DNA from 2 places in the Mesorhizobium sp. WSM4989 genome. Region 1 is predicted to be linked to the other one. Evidence: riboswitches for the same ligand, from Rfam matches in the RefSeq annotation. Region 1 holds a riboswitch; the other holds the start of a gene.
What was found. A riboswitch is a leader RNA that binds a small molecule or an ion and turns the genes downstream of it on or off. The one in region 1 is predicted to bind S-adenosylmethionine.

Region 1 (9,960 bases):
GACTGGAAGACCCAATCATAGGCAGCCGTCTCCTCCAGGCCGACCATCCCGCCGCCGGCAAGCGGATGGCCGCGGCGCACGATCAGGCAGGCCTTCTCGATGCCGATGACGCGCGATTCGAACAGCCGCGGATTGAGGTCATCGGGGATGCGGGCGATGATGAAGTCGTGGCGGGAGGCGATCAGCTCGCGAGCGAGCACGTTCGAGGTCTCGACCTGCATGGTGATCTCGATGCGCGGATAGATGCGGCGGATCTCGCGAATCGCCGGCACCGCCAGTTCGATCGCCGGCGCAGTCACGGCGCCGAGAAACACCGAGCCGCCCTTGCCTGCCTTGAGTTCCGAAATCTCGCGGTCGGCTTCGCGCATTTCGAGCAGGATCGAGCGGGCGCGCCTGGCGAGCGCCTGACCGTAAGGGGTCAGCGTCACGCCGCGCGGCAGCCGCTCGCACAATTTCACGTCGAGCACCGCCTCCATCTCGGCGATCATGCGCGAGGCCGCCGGCTGGGAAATATTCATCACCTGGGCGGCGGCGCTCACCCGTCCGTGATCGTCGAGCGCGGCGATCATTCGCATATGGCGCAGGCTCAGGCCGCTGCGCAGGAGCGTTTCGCCGTCCCCCGGAAGCTTCTCGTAACTCCCTGAAATCGCATCAGGATCGCGCAGCGCCGCCATGATTTCCCAGCCTCTCCGGCAGTTCTCTGCTCTACGCTAAATCATACCAGTTTCGGTATAGCAACCAGCAAAGATCGCATTTGACAGTTATGTCAAAGGGACACACCCTTCGCGCGTTCCGAGACGCAGCGATCGGCAACGAGCAAAATCGTATCGATTGAAACTGCGTCGCGGGGCCGATTGGGAGGATACCGGAGATCGATAAAGCCGACAGAGGCGCGACTGCGCTCCTGTTCGACTGCGCGGCCCGCGAAGCCCCGAGGTGTCGCGTCCATCAACCAGGGAGAGTAAATGTGAAGATCATCAAGACGCTGGCCGCCGTCGCGGCCCTTGGCATTGCCGCCACGACCTATTCGGCGCACGCCGCCGACAAGGGTCTCGTCGGCGTGCTGATGCCGACCAAGACCTCGCAGCGCTGGATCAACGACGGCGACGCCGTCAAGTCCCAGCTCGAAGCGCTGGGCTACACGGTCGACCTGCAATACGCGCAGGACGACATCCCGAACCAGCTCAGCCAGCTGGAAAACGAGATCACGAAAGGCCCGAAAGCGCTGATCATCGCTTCGATCGACGGCACCACCATGGCCGATGCGCTGCAGAAGGCCAATGACGCAGGCGTCGTCACCATCGCCTATGACCGGCTGATCAAGAAGACCCCGAATGTCGACTACTACACCACCTTCGACAATTTCGGCGTCGGGGTGATCCAGGCGAATTCCCTGGTCAAGGGCCTCAAGGAGCGCTTCCCGAACACCAAGCCGTGGAACGTCGAGCTGTTCGGCGGCTCGCCCGACGACAACAACGCCTTCTTCTTCTACAACGGCGCGATGTCGGTCCTGCAGCCGCTGATCGACGACGGCTCGATCAAGATCAAGTCCGGCCAGATGGGCATGGACAAGGTCGGCACGCTGCGCTGGCTCGCCGCCACCGCCCAGGCCCGCATGGACAACCTGCTCTCGGCCAACTACTCGGACGGCAGCCGCGTCGATGGCGTTCTTTCGCCCTATGACGGCCTGTCGCGCGGCATCACCGCCTCGCTGCGCGCTGTCGGCTACGGCACGGATGCTCAGCCCTGGCCGATCGTGACCGGTCAGGACGCCGAGACCGCCTCGGTCAAGCTGATCATTTCGGGCGAGCAGTATTCGACCGTGTTCAAGGACACCCGCGAGCTGGCCAAGGCCACCGTGCAGCTGGTCGACAAGGTGCTCTCCGGCGGCAAGCCCGACGGCCTCGACACCAAGACCTACAACAACGACGTCAAGGTCGTTCCCTCGATCCTCTTGACGCCGCACGAGGTCGACAAGTCGAACTACAAGGCGCTGGTCGTCGACTCCGGCTACATCAAGGCCGAAGAGCTGAAGTAATCCAGCCTTTAAGGGAGGGGTCCTGCGTGACGCAGGGCCCCTTTTCGTTCAGAAGCGACCCCGATATTGTTTTTGCCGGCTTCTGCAGCGCCATGCGCCATCGCGGCGCGAGCCAGACTGCAGTATGTTGATTTCGCGCATAACGTTTTCCGGAAACGGAAGGCCTGCGCCAGGGAGCGGAATTCCTGATGAGCTCGACGATTTTGGAGATGCGCGACATCACCAAGACGTTCCCCGGCGTGAAGGCGCTGTCGAACGTGAACCTCAGCGTCGAGGAAGGAGAGATCCACGCCATCGTCGGCGAGAACGGCGCCGGCAAATCGACCCTGATGAAGGTGCTGTCGGGCGTCTACCCGACCGGTACCTATGAAGGCGAGATCGTCTTTCGCGGCCAGGAATGCCACTTCAAGGGTATTCATGATAGCGAGCATATCGGCATCGTCATCATCCACCAGGAACTTGCCCTGGTGCCGATGCTGTCGATCGCGGAAAACATCTTCCTCGGCAACGAGCACGCCAGCTACGGCGTCATCGACTGGAACGCCAACGAGAAGCGCACCAAGGCCCTGCTCGACAAAGTCGGCTTGAAGGAAGATCCCAAGACGCTGATCACCAATATCGGCGTCGGCAAGCAGCAACTGGTCGAGATCGCCAAGGCGCTCAGCAAGGAAGTGAAGCTGCTGATCCTTGACGAGCCGACCGCCTCGCTCAGCGAAAAGGACAGCCAGGCGCTGCTCGATCTTCTGCTCGAGTTCAAGCGCCAGGGCATGACCTCGATCCTGATCTCGCACAAGCTCAACGAGGTGAACCGCGTCGCCGACAAGGTTACGGTGATCCGCGACGGGCGCACCATCGAGACCCTGCCCAGGAAGGACATCAGCGAGGACCGGATCATCACTTCGATGGTCGGCCGCTCGCTCGACGACCGCTACCCGCCGCGCGAGCCGCAGATCGGCGAGGTTATTTTCGAAGTGAAGAACTGGTCGGTGTACCATCCGATCCACGCCGAGCGGCAGGTGATCAAGAACGTCAACCTCAATGTGCGCAAGGGCGAGGTGGTCGGCATTGCCGGGCTGATGGGCGCCGGCCGCACCGAATTCGCGATGAGCCTGTTCGGCCGTTCCTATGGCCGGCATATCAGCGGCGAGGTCCTGCTCAGGGGTAAGCCTCTCGATCTTTCGACGGTGAGCAAGGCGGTGGAGAACCGGATCGCCTATGTCACCGAGGACCGCAAGACCTTTGGCCTCAACCTTATCGACCACATCAAGCACAACGTGACGCTGGCCAATTTGGGAGGCGTCTCCAGCCGCGGCGTCATCGACGACATGCGCGAGATGAGCGTCGCCAACGACTATCGCAAGAAGACCAACATCCGCGCATCCAGCGTCTATCAGCTGACCGGCAATCTTTCGGGCGGCAACCAGCAGAAGGTGGTGTTGTCGAAATGGCTGTTCGCCGACCCGGAAGTGCTGATCCTCGACGAACCGACGCGCGGCATTGACGTCGGCGCCAAGTACGAAATCTACACGATCATCGCCCGCCTCGCCGCAGAGGGAAAGGCAATCGTCGTCATCTCGTCGGAAATGCCGGAATTGCTCGGCATCACCGACCGCATCTATGTCATGAACGAAGGGCGTATCGTCGGCGAAATGGCGGCAAGCGACGCCAGCCAGGAAAAGATCATGCGCGCCATCGTTCGGGGAGAAGGAAAAAAAGCCTCATGAGCACAGAAAGCGCTCCCGCGCCGCAGAGCGGCGTCGCCGAAGACGTCAAGCATGGTCCGCGTGTCGCCGTTTCGGCGCTGACGACGAACCTGCGCGAATACGGACTGATCATCGCGCTGATCGTCATCATGCTGTTCTTCCAGTACACGACGTCCGGCACGCTGTTCAAACCGGTCAACCTCAGCAACCTGGTGCAGCAGAACTCGTTCATCATCGTGATGGCGCTTGGCATGCTGCTGGTGATCGTCGCCGGCTATATCGACCTCAGCGTGGGATCGGTCGCCGGCTTCATCGGCGCGCTTGCCGCAATGATGATGGTCATCTGGCCGCTCGGTATATTCAGCAATCCACTGGTGGTCTCGATCGTTTGCCTGATCGTCGGTGCGCTTATCGGCGCGGCGCAAGGCTATTGGATCGCCTATCACCGAATACCGAGCTTCATCGTGACGCTGGCGGGCATGCTGATCTTCCGCGGCATCTGCCAGGCACTGCTTGGCGGCGGCTCCTCGGTCGGCCCGCTTCCCGACAGCTTCAAGGCGTTGAGCTCCGGCTTCATCCCCGACGTCATCGGCCCGCTGACGCTCATTCCGCCGACGGTGAATGCCGCCGGCAAGACCATCGTCGGCAGCGGCCTTACGCTGCACATGACGACGATCGTGCTCGGTCTGGTCGCGGTGCTCGCCTATGCCTATTTCGGCTTCAGAACACGGCGTAAGCGCGAACGGCATGGCTATGAGGCCGAGCCCTTCCCGCTGTTCGTCGTCAAGACGCTGGTCGGCAGCGCGCTGGCGCTGTTCCTGGTCTTCCAGTTCGCCAGCTACAGGGGCCTGCCGGTGGTGCTTCTGGTGATGGGCGTGCTGATCTCGCTGTTCGTCTTCGTCACCAAGCGCATGACCATCGGCCGCCGCATCTATGCGATGGGCGGTAACGCCAAGGCGGCGCAGCTGTCGGGCATCAACACCGAAAGGCTGACGCTGCTCGTCTTCATCAACATGGGCGTGCTGTCGGCGCTCGGCGGCCTGATCATCGCCGCTCGCCTCGGCCAGGCCGTCCCGGCCGCAGGTCTGGGCAGCGAACTCGACGTGATCGCCGCCGTCTTCATCGGCGGCGCCTCGGCGATGGGCGGCGTCGGACAGGTCATCGGCGCCGTGGTCGGCGGCTTCATCATGGGCGTGATGAACAACGGCATGTCGATCATGGGCGTCAATGTCGACTGGCAGCAGGTGGTCAAAGGCCTGGTGCTGCTCGGTGCCGTCATCTTCGACGTCTACAACAAGAACAAGGCGTAGAGGCCGGAGGCAAGGACTAAGGAGGCATACGGGTTCTAGATCGCGAAGCTGCCGGCAACCCGTCGGCGCGAAGAAGTCCTGGAAGGACCAGGCTCGCGAGTGCAATCCGGACGAAGAGTTTCAACCGTGGCGCGGATCGGTTCCGGGCCGCGCCGGTCAGGGCTTGCCAATCGGCAGCCGGGCCAAGGCAAAAGAGAGAGGGTTCATCATGCTGATTTCCCAGATCCTCGATGACGCCGAGACGATCCGCGTCGTTGCCCGCAGCGGCGGCAAGACCCGGATCATCAACGGCGCGCGCAGCGTCTATTCGCTGGCGATGGAGGCAGCCCGCACCGGGACCGGGCTCGAGGCGCTGATCGAGCGCAAGGGCTATGGCGAAACGGTAGACCTCGACGCTGTCTACAAGAAGGGACGCCTGGTATCGCCAATCAACCATCCCGACCCCGCGCATCTCCATCTTACCGGCACCGGGCTCACACATCTCGGCTCCGCCGCGACGCGCGATTCCATGCACAAGAAGCTCAGCGACGGCGAGGAGCAACTCACCGATTCCATGAAGATGTTCCGCATGGGGCTGGAGGGCGGCAAGCCGGCAAAGGGCCAGATCGGCGTGCAGCCGGAATGGTTCTACAAGGGCAACGGCACCATGGCGGTGGCGCCGGGTGCCGCGCTGATGTCGCCGGCCTTCGCGCAGGACGCCGGCGAGGAGCCGGAGATCGCCGGCATATACGTGATCGGCGACGACGGCGCGCCGTTCCGAGTCGGCTTCACGCTGTCCAACGAGTTTTCCGACCATGTGACAGAGCGCGTGAACTATCTGTTCCTCGCCCATTCCAAGCTGCGCAACGCCTCGTTCGGACCGGAAATCCTGATCGGCGAGCTGCCCGCCGACATCAGGGGCTCTTCACGAATCTGGCGCGACGGCAAAGTGCTTTGGGAAAAGCCGTTCCTGTCCGGCGAGGCGAACATGTCGCACACCATCGCCAATCTCGAGCATCACCACTTCAAATATTCGGCCTTCCGCCAGCCGGGCGACGTGCATGTGCACATGTTCGGCACCGCCACACTCTCGTTCGCAGACGGCGTCAGGACCGAAGAAGGCGACACGTTCGAGATCGAGGCCAAGGATTTCGGCCTGCCGCTGCGCAACCCGCTCGAGATCGAGAAGCCAGTGAAGGTGGCGGTGAAGGCGCTGTGAGGTTAGAGCGTGATCTCCCCCACGAGGGGAGAGATTGGCAGCTTCAACCTCAATAAATATCGAAATCGAAATACTTCGACTGGATCTTCCTGTAGGTGCCGTCGGCAACAATGGCGTCGATTGCCGCGTTGAGGCGGTCGCGCAGGGCGGTGTCCTCCAGGCGCACGGCGATGCCGGCCTCGGTCTCGGTGCCCCTGACGTCGCCCACCAGCTTGCAGCAGCCGTCGCTCGCCTTCTTCATCCAGTCGACCAGCACGAACTTGTCGGAGATGACGGCGTCGAGCCGGCCGTTGAGCAGATCGGTGACCGCCTCTTCCTGGGTCGGGTAGAGCTTCGCCTCGGCGCCGGCCTTGGCGTAGACGTCCTGGGCGTAGTTGGCCTGGGTGGTCGAGGCCTGGGCACCGACCGTCTTGCCGGCAAGCGAGGCCGGCTCGGTCGAGGCGATGTCGGCGTCCTTCAGGGCGACCAGCGCAAGCGGCGTGGTGTAGTATTTGTGGGTGAAGGCGACCTGCTTCTTGCGTTCCTCGGTGATGCTCATCGAGGCGATGATGGCGTCGAATTTCTTGGCCTGCAGGGCCGGAATGATGCCATCCCAATCCTGAGTGACGATCTCGCATTCGACCTTCATCTGCGCGCAGAGCGCATTGGCGATGTCGATGTCGAAGCCTTCGACCTTGCCGTCCGGCGTGATGGTGTTGAAGGGCGGATAGGCGCCCTCGGTGCCGATCTTGATCTTTTCGGCCGCGTCTACCGAACCGACGCCGAGCGCCAGCATGGCGGCGGCCGCGGCCGACAGGATCCATCTGGATGTCTGCATTTTCATCCCCTTGCGTTCAGTTGCTACATTGTCGGACGCAGCCAAGCACGGCACGCGAGGCCGGGCAAGCACAGCCTGGCGATCAGCGCGCGGCGCGAAAATGCTTGGAGAGCTTCAGTCCCTGCGCCTGATAGTTGGAGCCCAACTCGCTGCCATAGAGTGCCTGCGGGCGCTTCAGCATATGCTCGTAGACGAGGCGGCCGACGATCTGGCCGTGGTCGAGAATGAACGGCACCTCGTGGCTGCGCACTTCAAGCACCGCGCGGCTGCCGCTGCCGCCGGCGGCGGAGTGGCCGAAGCCCGGGTCGAAAAAGCCGGCATAGTGGACGCGGAACTCGCCGACCAGCGGATCGAATGGCGTCATCTCGGCGGCATAGAGCGGCGGCACGTGCACGGCTTCGCGAGAGACCAGGATGTAGAACTCGTCCGGGTCGAGCACGAGCTCGCCGGCCCCGCTCTTGTAGAGCGGTTCCCAGAAGTCGACCACATCCTGAGCGGCGCGCTTGTCTACGTCGACGAGGCCGGTGTGGTGCTTGCCGCGATAGCCGACCAGGCCATCCTTGTCGCCGTCGAGATCGATAGAGAGCGCAATGCCGCCGCCGGAGATGTTGGGCGGCTCGGTCGCAACCAGCATCTCGGCGTGATGGAGGTCACGCAACTCATTCTCCGACAGCACGGCGTTGCCGGTGCGGAAGCGGATCTGCGACAGGCGCGAGCCGGCGCGCACGACGATCGGGAAGGTGCGCGGGCTGACCTCGAGGTAGAGCGGGCCATGATAGCCGGCGACGATCTTATCGAATTCATGGCCGCGGTCGGTCATGACACGCGTGAAAATGTCGAGCCGTCCGGTCGAGCTCTTCGGGTTGGCCGAAGCCGAGACTTCCGCTGGCAGCGCCAGGCTTTCCTGCAGCGGCACGATGTAGACGCAGCCCGTCTCCAGCACCGCACCCTCGGCGAGGTTGATCTCATGCAGCTTCAGCCGGTCCAGCTTGTCGGCCACCAGATGATCGGGACCGGGCAGAAAGGAGGCGCGCACGCGAAAGGCCTTGTCGCCCAGTCTGAGATCGAGGCTGGCCGGCTGGATCTGGTTGGTGTCGAGCGCGCGCGGCGACTTCAGCGCGCCCGACTGGAAGAGCGCCGCGATGTCCTGATCCGGAAGAATGCCTGTCTGCCGCAATGTCTGGCTCCGGGCGAAGTCATTGTCGTCGCAGTTTCCTGTCGCAAAACCGCGGGACACTTTTGCGGAGGCTGCCTGGTACAACCCTCTTAATCAAGCCGGCAATTGACGCAAGCGCGGGCGAGGTCTAAAGGGTCGTTATCCCGTGGTGATTTGGCCGGTCGGCTTGCAGCCACGTTAAACAAGTCGCTAAAGGACCGTCGGGCCGCAAGGCCGTATGGACCGGTTGCGACGTCGCGGCCGGTTTTTTTGTGTTTGGAAGCAGGGCGATGACCAAGACGCGTAACTGGAAACCTCAGACGGCACTCGTGCATGGCGGGACGCTGCGTTCCGGCTTCGGCGAAACCGCCGAGGCGATGTATCTCACCCAGGGCTATGTCTACGAGACGGCCCAGGCAGCGGAGGCCCGCTTCAAGGGCGAGGAACCCGGCTTCATCTATTCGCGCTACGCCAACCCGACCGTCGATATGTTCGAGAAGCGCATGTGCGCGCTGGAAGGCGCGGAAGACGCACGTGCCACCGCTTCCGGCATGGCCGCCGTGTCCGCCGCCCTGCTCTGCAGCGTCAAGGCCGGCGATCACATCGTTGCGGCGCGAGCCCTGTTCGGTTCCTGCCGCTGGGTGGTCGAGACGCTGGCGCCGCGCTATGGCATCGAGGCGACGCTGATCGACGGCACCGACATTGCCAATTGGGAAAAAGCGGTCAGGCCGAACACCAAGCTGTTCTTCCTGGAAAGCCCGACCAACCCGACGCTGGAAGTGGTCGATATCGCCGCTGTCGCCGCTTTAGCCAATTCGATCGGCGCACGCGTGATCGTCGACAACGTCTTTGCCACGCCGCTGCAGCAGAAGCCGCTGCAGCTCGGCGCCCATATCGTGGTCTACTCGGCGACCAAGCATATCGACGGACAAGGCCGCTGCCTCGGCGGCGTCATCCTGTCGGACAAGAAGTGGATCGACGAGAACTTGCACGACTATTTCCGGCACACCGGCCCGAGCCTGTCGCCATTCAACGCATGGACGCTGCTGAAGGGCCTCGAGACGCTGCCGCTGCGCGTGCGCCAGCAGACCGAAAGCGCCGGCAAGATCGCGGACTTCCTGGCTGGCCGGCCGGAGATCGCCCGCGTCATCTATCCGGGCCGGGCCGACCATCCCCAGGCGGATATCGTCAGGAAGCAGATGTCGGGCGGCTCGACGCTGATCTGCCTTGACGTCAAGGGCGGCAAGCAGGCGGCCTTCGCCTTGCAGAACGCGCTCGACATCGTGCTGATCTCGAACAACCTCGGCGACGCAAAGAGCCTGATCACGCATCCGGCGACGACGACGCACAAAAACCTCAGCGACGAGGCGCGCGCCGAGCTCGGCATCGGACCAGGCACGCTCAGGCTCTCCGTCGGGCTGGAGGATACCGACGACCTGCTCGCCGACATCGAACAGGCGCTCAAGGCGGCGAAGGAATGAACCGCCACGGCTGCAAAGAGCGCGCTTGAGCCGCAGCCGGCTCAAGCAATCTCTTCGAGTTCAGTCATCCCGCTGTTGCGGATGGTCATTGCGTTGCCACGCCATTCGACGGCTCCGCCAAGCCAGCCGCGCGCCCAGATGGCGGGAAGCATCACGTCGCGCACAATCATCGCGGTGACGCTGCGCGGCGACAGATACCAGCCCTTGGACCAGGCGAGCATGCATTCGGGCACATAGGCGATCGCCAGCACGCAGAG
Region 2 (9,960 bases), on a different contig from region 1:
TGAACAGGTCGAACAGCTTTTCGCCGTCGCCCCAGCGGATCGCTCGCTGCAACGAGGCCAGATCCTCCGAGAAGCGCGCCAGCATTTCCAGGATCGCGTCCTTGTTGTGCAGGCACACGTCCCGCCACATGGTCGGGTCGGAAGCGGCCAGTCGGGTAAAGTCGCGAAAACCGGAAGCGGAGTATTTGATGACTTCCGTCTTGGTCACCGATTCCAGGTCGTCGGCGGTGCCGACGATGTTGTAGGCGATGATATGCGGCAGATGCGAGACGATGGCCAAGGTCATGTCGTGATGCTGCGGGTCCATCGTGTCGATGTTGGAGCCGCAGCGCCGCCAGAATTCGGAGAGCTTTTCCAGCGCCTCCGGATCCGTGCCCGGCAGCGGCGTGAAGATGCACCAGCGGTTGTCGAAGAGATCGGCGAAGCCGGCATCCGGCCCGGACTTTTCCGTGCCCGCCAGCGGGTGCCCGGGGATGAAATGCACACCGACGGGCACATGCGGCTGCATTTGCGCGATCACCGAAGCTTTGGTTGAGCCGACATCGGTGAGGATCGCGCCTTTCTTCAGCGCCGGCGCGATCTCGGCCGCGACCTCGCCGGACGAGCCGACCGGAACCGAGACGATGACGAGATCCGCGTCGCGCACCGCGTCTTCGGCCTCGGTCGTGTAGGAATCGCCGAGACCCAGTTCCTCGGCGCGCTTGAGCGTCGATTGGCTGCGCGTCGCGACAGCGATGTGGCGCGCCAGGCCTTCCCGGCGGATGACGCGGGCCAGCGACGAACCGATCAGGCCGATGCCGACCAGCGCTATTCTTCCGAACATCGGTGCTGTCATGGTGCTTCAGCTTTTCAGAAATGTCTTGAGCGCCTCGACGACGCCGCGATTGGCCTCCTCGATGCCGATGCTCATGCGCAGCGCGTTGGGAAAGCCGTAGCCGGTGACGCGCCGCAGGATGTAGCCGCGCGCGCTGAGATAGTCGTCCGCGGCCGCTGCCGAATGCTTTTTGTTGTCGGGGAAGTGGATCAGCAGGAAATTGCCGACGCTGGGCGTCACGCGCAGCCCGAGCCCGGTCAACTCCTCGCTGACCCAGGCAAGCCACTTCTCGTTATGCGCCACGCTGCGCTCGACATGGGCGCGGTCGCGGATGGCCGCGATGCCAGCCTCGATCGCGGTTGCATTGACGTTGAAGGGCCCGCGCACCCGGTTGATGGCATCGACGATATGCGCCGGTCCGTACATCCAGCCGATGCGTGCGCCGCCGAGGCCGAGCTTGGAGAAGGTGCGGGTCATGACCACGTTCTCCGAGCTCCCGGCCAGCTCGATGCCGGCTTCATAGTCGTTGCGCCGCACATATTCGGCATAGGCCGCGTCGAGCACCAGGAGCACGCTCTTGGGCAGTCCGGCATGCAGCCGGCGCACCTCCTGGAACGGCACATAAGTGCCGGTCGGATTGTTGGGGTTGGCGAGGAACACGATCCGCGTCGCCGGCGTCACCGCGGCGAGGATTGCGTCGATGTCGGCGCGCTCGTCCGTCTCCTTGACCGCCACCGGCTTGGCGCCGGCGGCTTGGATATAGATCTTGTAAACCATGAAGGCGTGTTCGGTGAACACGGCCTCGTCTCCCGGCGCGAGATAGGTCTGCGCCAGCAGCCCCAGGATCTCGTCGGAGCCATTGGAGCAGACGATGTTTGCCGGATTGAGGCCGTGCACATCGGCGATCGCCTCGCGCAGCCGGCGGGCGGAGCCGTCGGGATAAACGTCCAATTTGGCAGCCACCTCCCGGGCGGCCTCGATCGCCTTCGGCGAGGGCCCGAGCGGATTCTCATTGGACGACAGCTTGTAGACCTTCGTCACGCCGGCCGGCGCGGTACTTTTTCCCGGCACATAGGCCTCGATGTCCATGATGCCCGCGCGGGGCGTCGGACGTGGCTGATCCTGCTTCATGTCACAAATCCGTCGAGAGGCCCTGGTTCGAGGCCGCAGCGGAAATACAGGCCGTGGCCCCGAATGTCGAGGGCCGGCGCGCTCGAGCGTAGGCAGACCGTTGACGAAGCGCGGCGCTGGCCCTAGAAGAACAGCCGGATCTCCCGTGGTGATTTGGCCGGTCGGCTTGCAGCCACGTTAAACAATTCGCTAAAGGGCCGCTTGCAACCTGTAACCGGCTTTGCGAAGGCAGGCCGGTTTTTTGTTGTCCGTTGCCGGCCGGACGCCGTATCGCGAGATCGATGCGACTGGATGGGGAATGCAATGGCCGCTCAGCGCGCTCCAAGGACCAACCACGAGGCCGACCAACCGTCGAGCCCGGTGTTGCAGTTCGGTCCCGACAAGCCGCTAAAACTCGATGCGGGCACCGTGCTGTCGCCGTTCCAGGTCGCTTACCAGACCTACGGCGCCCTCAACGACGCCCGCTCCAACGCCATCCTCGTCTGCCACGCGCTGACCGGCGACCAGCATGTCGCCAGCACCAACCCGGTGACCGGCAAGCCGGGCTGGTGGGAGGTGCTGATCGGCCCCGGCAGGATCATCGACACCAGCCGCTTTTTTGTCATTTGCGCCAACGTCATCGGCGGCTGCCTCGGCTCCACCGGCCCGGCCTCGACCGATCCGGCGACAGGCAGGCCCTATGGGCTCGACCTGCCGATCATCACCATCCGCGACATGGTGCGGGCGCAGCTGATGCTGGTCGATCATTTCGGCATCGAGAAGCTGTTCTGCGTGCTCGGCGGCTCGATGGGCGGCATGCAGGTGCTGCAATGGGCCGCAAGCTACCCGGAACGCGTCTTCTCCGCGTTGCCAATCGCCACCGGCGCCCGGCATTCCTCGCAGAACATCGCCTTCCACGAGGTCGGGCGGCAGGCCGTCATGGCCGATCCGGACTGGCACGGCGGCAAATATCTCGATTTCGGCAGGCGGCCGGAAAAGGGCCTCGCCGTGGCGCGCATGGCCGCGCACATCACTTACCTCTCGGAAGCAGCGCTGCACCGCAAGTTCGGCCGCAACCTGCAGGATCGCGAGGCGCTGACCTTCGGCTTCGACGCCGATTTCCAGATCGAAAGCTATCTGCGCCATCAAGGCATGACCTTCGTCGACCGCTTCGACGCCAACTCCTACCTCTATCTGACCCGCGCTATGGACTATTTCGACCTCGCCGCCGACCACGGCGGACGGCTGGCGGATGCCTTCGCCGGCACCAAGACACGCTTCTGCCTCGTGTCGTTCACAAGCGACTGGCTGTTCCCGACCGAGGAAAGCCGCTCGATCGTGCATGCGCTGAACGCCGCCGGCGCGTCCGTCTCCTTCGTCGAGATCGAGACCGATCGCGGCCATGACGCTTTCCTGCTCGACGAACCGGAATTGTTCGCGGCCATCAACGGCTTCATAGCCTCGGCCGCGCGCGCAAGGGGGCTCAGCCTATGAGTGGCGCGCGATCTCTGTGTCCTGGCCGCACTTCTGAGACGCCGAGATTCCCATTGGCTGCAAATGCTCAAAGGCCGGAGGTGTGCCCATGAGCGTTAATCGCGCTCAGCGCGTCGACCTCGAAGTCGTCACCGATCTCATCCCGCCGCATTCGCGCGTGCTCGATGTCGGCTCCGGCGATGGCGTGCTTCTGGAGGTTCTGCAGGCGACCAAGCAGGTTGATGGCCGCGGCCTGGAGCTGTCACAGCGCGGCGTCAACGAATGCGTGGCGCGCGGCCTTTCCGTCGTCCAGGGCGATGCCGACAAGGACCTCGAATTCTACCCCGACAAAGGTTTTGATTTCGTCGTCCTGTCGCAAACGCTGCAGGCGACCCGCAACCCGAAACTTGTGCTCGACGAGCTGCTTCGGATCGGCAACCGCGCGATCGTCTCCTTCCCCAATTTCGGCCATTGGCGCGTGCGCTTCTCGCTGCTGATCAAGGGCAGGATGCCGGTCACCAAGGACCTGCCCTATTCCTGGTACGACACGCCGAACATCCACTTCTGCACCATTCGCGACTTCGTCAATCTGTGCGAAGAGCTCGGCGCGACGGTCGAGAAGGCGACCGCGCTCGACGCCAACGGCCAGAAGATCGGCCTGTCGATGCCCTGGTGGTTCTGGAACTTCTTCGGCCAGCAGGCGGTGTTCTTGCTGAAACGATGATCTCGCTCGATCTCTTTCGACGCCGGCCGGCCGTGGTTCAAATCCCGTCGGAAATTCTGTCGGAGATAAGCACAGGGATTCTTGTGTGCACTTCGCCGCGTACCGGCAGCAATCATCTTGCAGGACTGATGGCTTCCGCCGGGCTGGGCAATCCACTGGAGTGGTTTGGCGGGCGCCGGCTGCTCGAACAGCCAGGCTATCCGCGCGATGCCAGAGGGCAGCTTCTGAGGGCGCTGACGGAAGGACGGTCCTCTTCCGGAATCTACGCGATCAAGCTTTTTGCGAGTCAATTCGCTCAAGTTGCCAAGAAGGTGAACCTCCCCGCCAGTCTTCCCAACCTTCACTATGTGCGCCTGACGCGCAGCGATTTGCTGGGTCAGGCGATCTCATGGGCGCGTGCGCGCCAAACCCGCAGATTCCGCTCTAGCGAGGTCAATCGCGCATCCCCACGCTATGACGGCGAGGCTATCGCCGAATCGCTCGAAAAGATTCTGATGGAAAATCTGGCCTGGGACGGGTGGTTCGCGAAAAACGGGCTGTCCTTTCTTGCGCTAACTTACGAGCAGGTCCAGCAAAACCCGAGAGGAAGCCTCGAGAAAATTGCCCAGTTGGCCGGGGTCGAGCCTGTCTGGGGAACGAATCTCGGATCAGGTCTCGAAATCCAGCGCGACGCGACCAATGACGAATGGAGAAAACGTTTCCTGTCTGAATATGCCGACCCGTCGAGCTTCCCGCACAGAAAAAAGCGCGGGTTCCTGAAGATCTAGAAAGAATCATGCGATTGAAGCGCAAACTTGCAAATAGAATGGCACCGAGAATCGTTTGACGGCATACCCCGCAGGGCTATAGCGACTGTACCGGCAAAACTGGTGTTTATCTATGGCTGAACACCCGATCTATTCGATCGTCATGGAGATGGAGAACGCCAAATCCATCGACTGGAACGAGATCGGCCTGGGGCTGAAGTCACTGGCGCGCGAAATCGCGGCTGTTTCCGCTACGGGTTTTGCAAGGCCAAAAGTTGTCGTGTCGCATGGCGGGCCCGATTCGGACGGCAGCTTGCTGCAAGCGAGCATTGAAGCTGAAGCGCCTGAATTGATGCAGGTTGCCGACCTGACAATCACAGCTTGCCCCGACGGTCGGTATTACGAACTCAAGAACAACGGCGTGCTTTTGACCGAAGGAGACATCGTTGTTTTCCTGGATTCGGACACGGTCCCTCAGCCAGGTTGGCTTTCAAATCTGCTGCAGCCGTTTCAACAGCCGCAAACCGTCTGCGTGAACGGCCATACCTATCTGTCCTATGACGACTTCTTCTCGAGAACCTTCGCCTTGATCTGGTTCTTCCCGATGGCCCGCGGAGATGAAAGATTCGCCTCGAAGCGGGCGATCAATGCCAACAATGTCGCCTTCCGGCGCCATTGGATCGTCAACCACCCTTTCCCGGCACATAACGGCTTCAAGGTGTCCTGCACGCTGCTGATGCACCAGCTTCGGCGCGAGGGCCACAAGATCGTCAACGTCGATGCGCGCGTTTACCACTACTCTCCGCGTGGCTGGCGGTTCTTCTATTGGCGCGCGTTGGTGACCGGCAGGGACGCCGACCGCAAGTTCGTCGCGCTTCATGCCCCCAGTCGCAGCCAGCGGATCGTCAAGTCGTTCAGTCGCTGGTGGACCATGTCGTGGCGCACGACGCGACGCGTGCTCAGCCACGCGCCGCAAACGGGTATGCCTCTTTGGCAGATCCCGTTTTCACTGGTGGTAGGCCTGGCTTTTTATACCCTGGCATTTCTTGGTCATTTCAGCCTCGCTGCCGGTCTCGTAAGCGACGAAATCGAAACCGTGCCTGACTATGTCGGGCATAGTTGAAGGATAAACCGCCGCGAAGTGTTGCTTTCAAACCGCATAACTTTGAGGAAACACGCTCTGAACTTGACCCCGATGCGACACCTCAGGTGACATAGGCGGCTCTTTTCTGTAGCGTTTGCCGAATCCATCCGGGGGCGGACATGGAGGCAGGTTGTGCGAGTATCTTACGGTCATCGTTTATCTGCCCATAACGAAAGTTAGATGCCGACTGCCTCCGACCCAGCTCCGCTGATCACCGTGATCACGCCGACGCACAACCGGCGAAGCCAGGTCGTGCGCGCGGTGGAAAGTGTTCTTGCCCAGACACTTACCCGCTTCGAGCACATTGTTGTCGACGACGGTTCGACCGACGGAACGGCCTTGGCGCTGGCCGAGATTCGCGATCCCAGACTGATCTATGTCGGCGCGAAATGGCGCGGCGCCAATGCCGCGCGCAACGCGGGCATCGAGCGCGCGCGGGCGCCGGTCGTGACCTTCCTTGATTCGGACGATGTGTATCTGCCGGACCGCCTGGACCGGACGCTGTCGCACTTCGACAGGAACCCCTCGCTCGAAGTGCTGATCAGTTCCTTCATCTCGGTCAAGGGCGGCCGCAGCACCAAATGCATCAATCGTCAGGCCTTGCTCGACAAGAGCAGGCTGCAGCGCGCCCTGGTCTCGCAGACGATCTTCATCGCTGGCTCGGCGATCACCGCCCGGCACGAATCGCTGCTTGCGATCGGCGGCTTTGACAGCGATATCACGCGCATGCAGGACCGCGAATTGCTGCTGCGTTTTGCCAACCGCAGCGGCGCCTTGCTGTCGGATGATATCGACTGGAAGAAATACAATTCGGAAAATTCGATCTCCGGCCGGCGCGACGGCTATGTCGAGGCCTACGCCAACCTGATCGGCAAACATCCTTATATTGCCGACCGCTATCCCGACGTGCCGCCCTATATGATCGCGCGGCAGATCATCGCCGACATATTGAAGGGGAGGCTGCCACAGGCCTTTTCGGGCTATCTCGCCAATCGGTCGTCAAAGGCGCTCGGCTACTCGCCGACCGAACTGCTGCGCGGCTATGTCGTCGGCCGGCGCTGGCGCCGCGATTGCTATGACGAGTTCCGCGCCAGATACGGCGCCAGAGCGGCCTGAGGCACAGCGCGGCGCTCTGGCCGAAACAGTGCAAATTGGGACCTCACCGATCCAGCTCCGGAAAATACGGATCGGAAAACCGCTGCCGCAGCCGTTCGCCAAGCAGGCAGTCGGTCGGCGCCTCCGCGTCGACGCGGATGCTTCCGGCGTCGCCGATCCCGCTCACCTCCTGGATCAGCTTGCGGCGGATAGCCGTCGAGAATTCCGACGCCGCATAGATCGGCAACACGAACGAACCGGGGCCGCCGGTGACGCAATCGGCATAGTAGCGGTCGAGACGAATGACGCTCGGCGACGGACTGATCAGGATCGGCAGGCCGTTGACCACGATGCCTTTGGCCAAAGCCGCATCACGGATCATCGCGACGGGCAGCCCGGCATTGTTGGGCCCGTCCCCCGATATGTCGATGACCCGGCGCGGCGCCGAGTAGCTGTTTTTCTCCAGAAGTCCGGCGCCGAATCCGAGAGCGCCTGAAATCGACGTGCCGCGAAAGCTCCGGAACGGACGACCCGCGATGGTGTCGGCGAAGGCGTTGGCGCTGTCCGCGCCGTCGATCACTTGCCAGCCGATCACGCCGTCGTCGCGCACGACGCCCGCCCATTCGAAATAGGCGAGCGCGATGCGGCCCCTCGGGCCCGAGCGCGCGGCGCTGATGAAGTCGGGATGGCGCAGCGCCTCGACATAGCCGGCGCGCTGCAGGGCGAACTCTTCTTCGTCCATCGATTGCGAGATGTCGACGGCCAGCACGAGTTCCACATCGACGGCAGTGCCTCCGATGGCAGGCATTGGCGCTGCCTCGGCGCAGGCAAGGCATGCAAGCAGGCTGAACAGCTTGAGCATGGCAGGCTCCACCACGCCGGGATTCTTCCCGGCGATCGCGGCGAAATAAAGCTATTTCTTGGCGCGCGCGGCAACAGGCGGGGGTTCGATCGCCCCGGCGCGGAGACGGGCCGGCTTCAGCGCCGATCCGCTGCTGTCCTTGACGATGGTGAGCGCGCGCGGGAAGAACTGGTTGTTGTGCAGACCGCGCCCGATATTGAGGATAGCGGCGTGCGGCAGTCTGGCCTGCAGCATCGCCAGCACGCGCCGAAGCGTGGCGCCGTCGAACGTATCCAGCGCTTCGTCGATGATCACCCATTTCGGCTTCCTCAGCGCCAGCCGGGCGAAGGCGAGTAGCCGCTGCTCATCGTCGGCCAGCTCATGCTCCCAGCGCGCCGAGCGGTCGAGCTGGAACGAGAGGCGCTCGAGGCCGACTTCACCGAGCACGGCGGAAATCTCGTCGTCGTCGATCTTGGTGCCTTCGGCATGGTTGAGCACGTCGCGCAGCGTGCCGAGCGGGAAATAGGGGGTGCGCGGCACGAAGAACGGTGTCTCTCCGGCCGGCATGCCAATGCGGCCGCCGCCCCATGGCCAGAGGCCGGCGATCGCGCGGAAGAACAGCGTCTTGCCGGCGCGCGGATCGCCGGTGATCATGACGCGCTCGCCGGCCTTTATCTCGACCTCCGTCTCCGCAAGCCTGGTGCAGCCGTCGGGCGAGGCGACTTCGAGCTTGTCGAATGTCAGTGTGCCATTTGCGTTTTCGCCGAACGCGATGCGCTTTTCCTTGGCATGCAGGATGTCCGTTTCGCCGAGCGCGATGCGAAAGTCGGCAACGCGCATCAGCGTTGCCCGCCAATCGGCGATGGCGCCGATGTTGTTGATGAACCAGCGCAGCGAGGAATTCACCTGGTTGAAGGCGCCGACGGCCATCATCAAACCGCCGAAGCTGATGTCGCCCGCGAAATAGACCGGTGCGGCGACCAGAATCGGCGCCACCACGGTGATCCAGCCATAGGCGTCGGTAACCCAGGACAGGTTGATCTGGGCGCTGTAGATGCGCCGCATGGCGTCGAGCACGCCGCCGAGGTCGAGCTCGAGCTGCCGCCTGGCGTCCGCCTCGCCATGGGCGAGCGCGATGGCGTCGACATTCTCGTTGACGCGGACCACGGAGGAGCGCAGCACGGCCTCGCGCGTGTAGCGATCGCTGTTGAAGCGGATCAGCGGCCGGCCTACCAGCCAGCTCAGCCAGGAGGCGATGCCGGCATAAAGGATCGCCGCCCAGACCATGTAGCCCGGTATTTCCAGCGAATGGCCGCCGACATGGAAGACGAAGCCGGAAGAGAGCTCCCACAGCACGCCGATGAAGGATACAAGCAGGATGAAGGATTGCAGCAGGCCGACGCCGAGATCGGTCGACAGGTCGGAGAGATGCCCCGCGTCCTGCTGCATGCGCTGATCGGGATTGACGCCGATCGCACCCGCATGGGTGAGCCGGAACGCACGCGCCGGCCGCATCCATTCATCGATCAGGTCGAGCGTCAGCGCCTCGCGCAACTTCAGCCGGATCGTCTGGTTGAGCCAGGTCTGGCCGACATTGAGCACCAGGAGGCTGCCGGCAATTGCGGCAAATACCATCAGCTGATGCAGGAAGCCCGGCAGGTCGCGCCGCGCCAGGGCATCATAGAAAGGCTGGTTCCAGCGATTGAGCAGCACTTGCCCGATCGAGGTCGCGACGATGACGCCGACAATGCCGATCGAGGCCCACAGGAGCCGCCTGCGCACCGGCGATGCCTTCAGCGCCAGCCTGATCGCCGCCAGCTGGTCTGAGAGGCGGCTCGTCTCGACTGAGAACGCGGCCTGTTCGATACTGGGCGTGTGGTCCATATGCGAGATCCCTGCTGCCAGGAACGGTCATTGGCGGCGATGCCGCACCCCGAACCCGCCTCTGAGATAGGGTGACGATTGCCGTATGACGCAAGGCTTGGCCCCGATCACGAACGCGTCATCCGCCCG

Region 2: another riboswitch for S-adenosylmethionine. It lies ahead of P9217_RS25225 (homoserine O-acetyltransferase); the one in region 1 lies ahead of P9217_RS07550 (O-succinylhomoserine sulfhydrylase).

The regions. Positions count from the first base shown of each region.
Region 1 is NZ_JARTVN010000001.1:1,544,953-1,554,912, forward strand. It holds gene P9217_RS07515 (LysR substrate-binding domain-containing protein) at 1-674, opposite strand, end outside; gene chvE (multiple monosaccharide ABC transporter substrate-binding protein) at 968-2,038, shown strand; gene mmsA (multiple monosaccharide ABC transporter ATP-binding protein) at 2,227-3,762, shown strand; gene mmsB (multiple monosaccharide ABC transporter permease) at 3,759-5,051, shown strand; gene araD1 (AraD1 family protein) at 5,260-6,249, shown strand; gene P9217_RS07540 (ABC transporter substrate-binding protein) at 6,299-7,066, opposite strand; gene P9217_RS07545 (2'-deoxycytidine 5'-triphosphate deaminase) at 7,149-8,243, opposite strand; SAM riboswitch at 8,379-8,456, shown strand; gene P9217_RS07550 (O-succinylhomoserine sulfhydrylase) at 8,513-9,703, shown strand; partial or broken gene P9217_RS07555 (ceramide glucosyltransferase) at 9,745-9,960, opposite strand, start outside.
Region 2 is NZ_JARTVN010000003.1:86,535-96,494, forward strand. It holds gene P9217_RS25215 (prephenate/arogenate dehydrogenase family protein) at 1-835, opposite strand, end outside; gene hisC (histidinol-phosphate transaminase) at 842-1,945, opposite strand; SAM riboswitch at 2,081-2,158, shown strand; gene P9217_RS25225 (homoserine O-acetyltransferase) at 2,249-3,418, shown strand; gene metW (methionine biosynthesis protein MetW) at 3,507-4,121, shown strand; gene P9217_RS25235 (Stf0 family sulfotransferase) at 4,070-4,888, shown strand; gene P9217_RS25240 (glycosyltransferase) at 5,001-5,990, shown strand; gene P9217_RS25245 (glycosyltransferase family A protein) at 6,192-7,127, shown strand; gene P9217_RS25250 (DUF1194 domain-containing protein) at 7,171-7,968, opposite strand; gene P9217_RS25255 (ABC transporter ATP-binding protein/permease) at 8,020-9,831, opposite strand; gene P9217_RS25260 (methyltransferase domain-containing protein) at 9,950-9,960, opposite strand, start outside.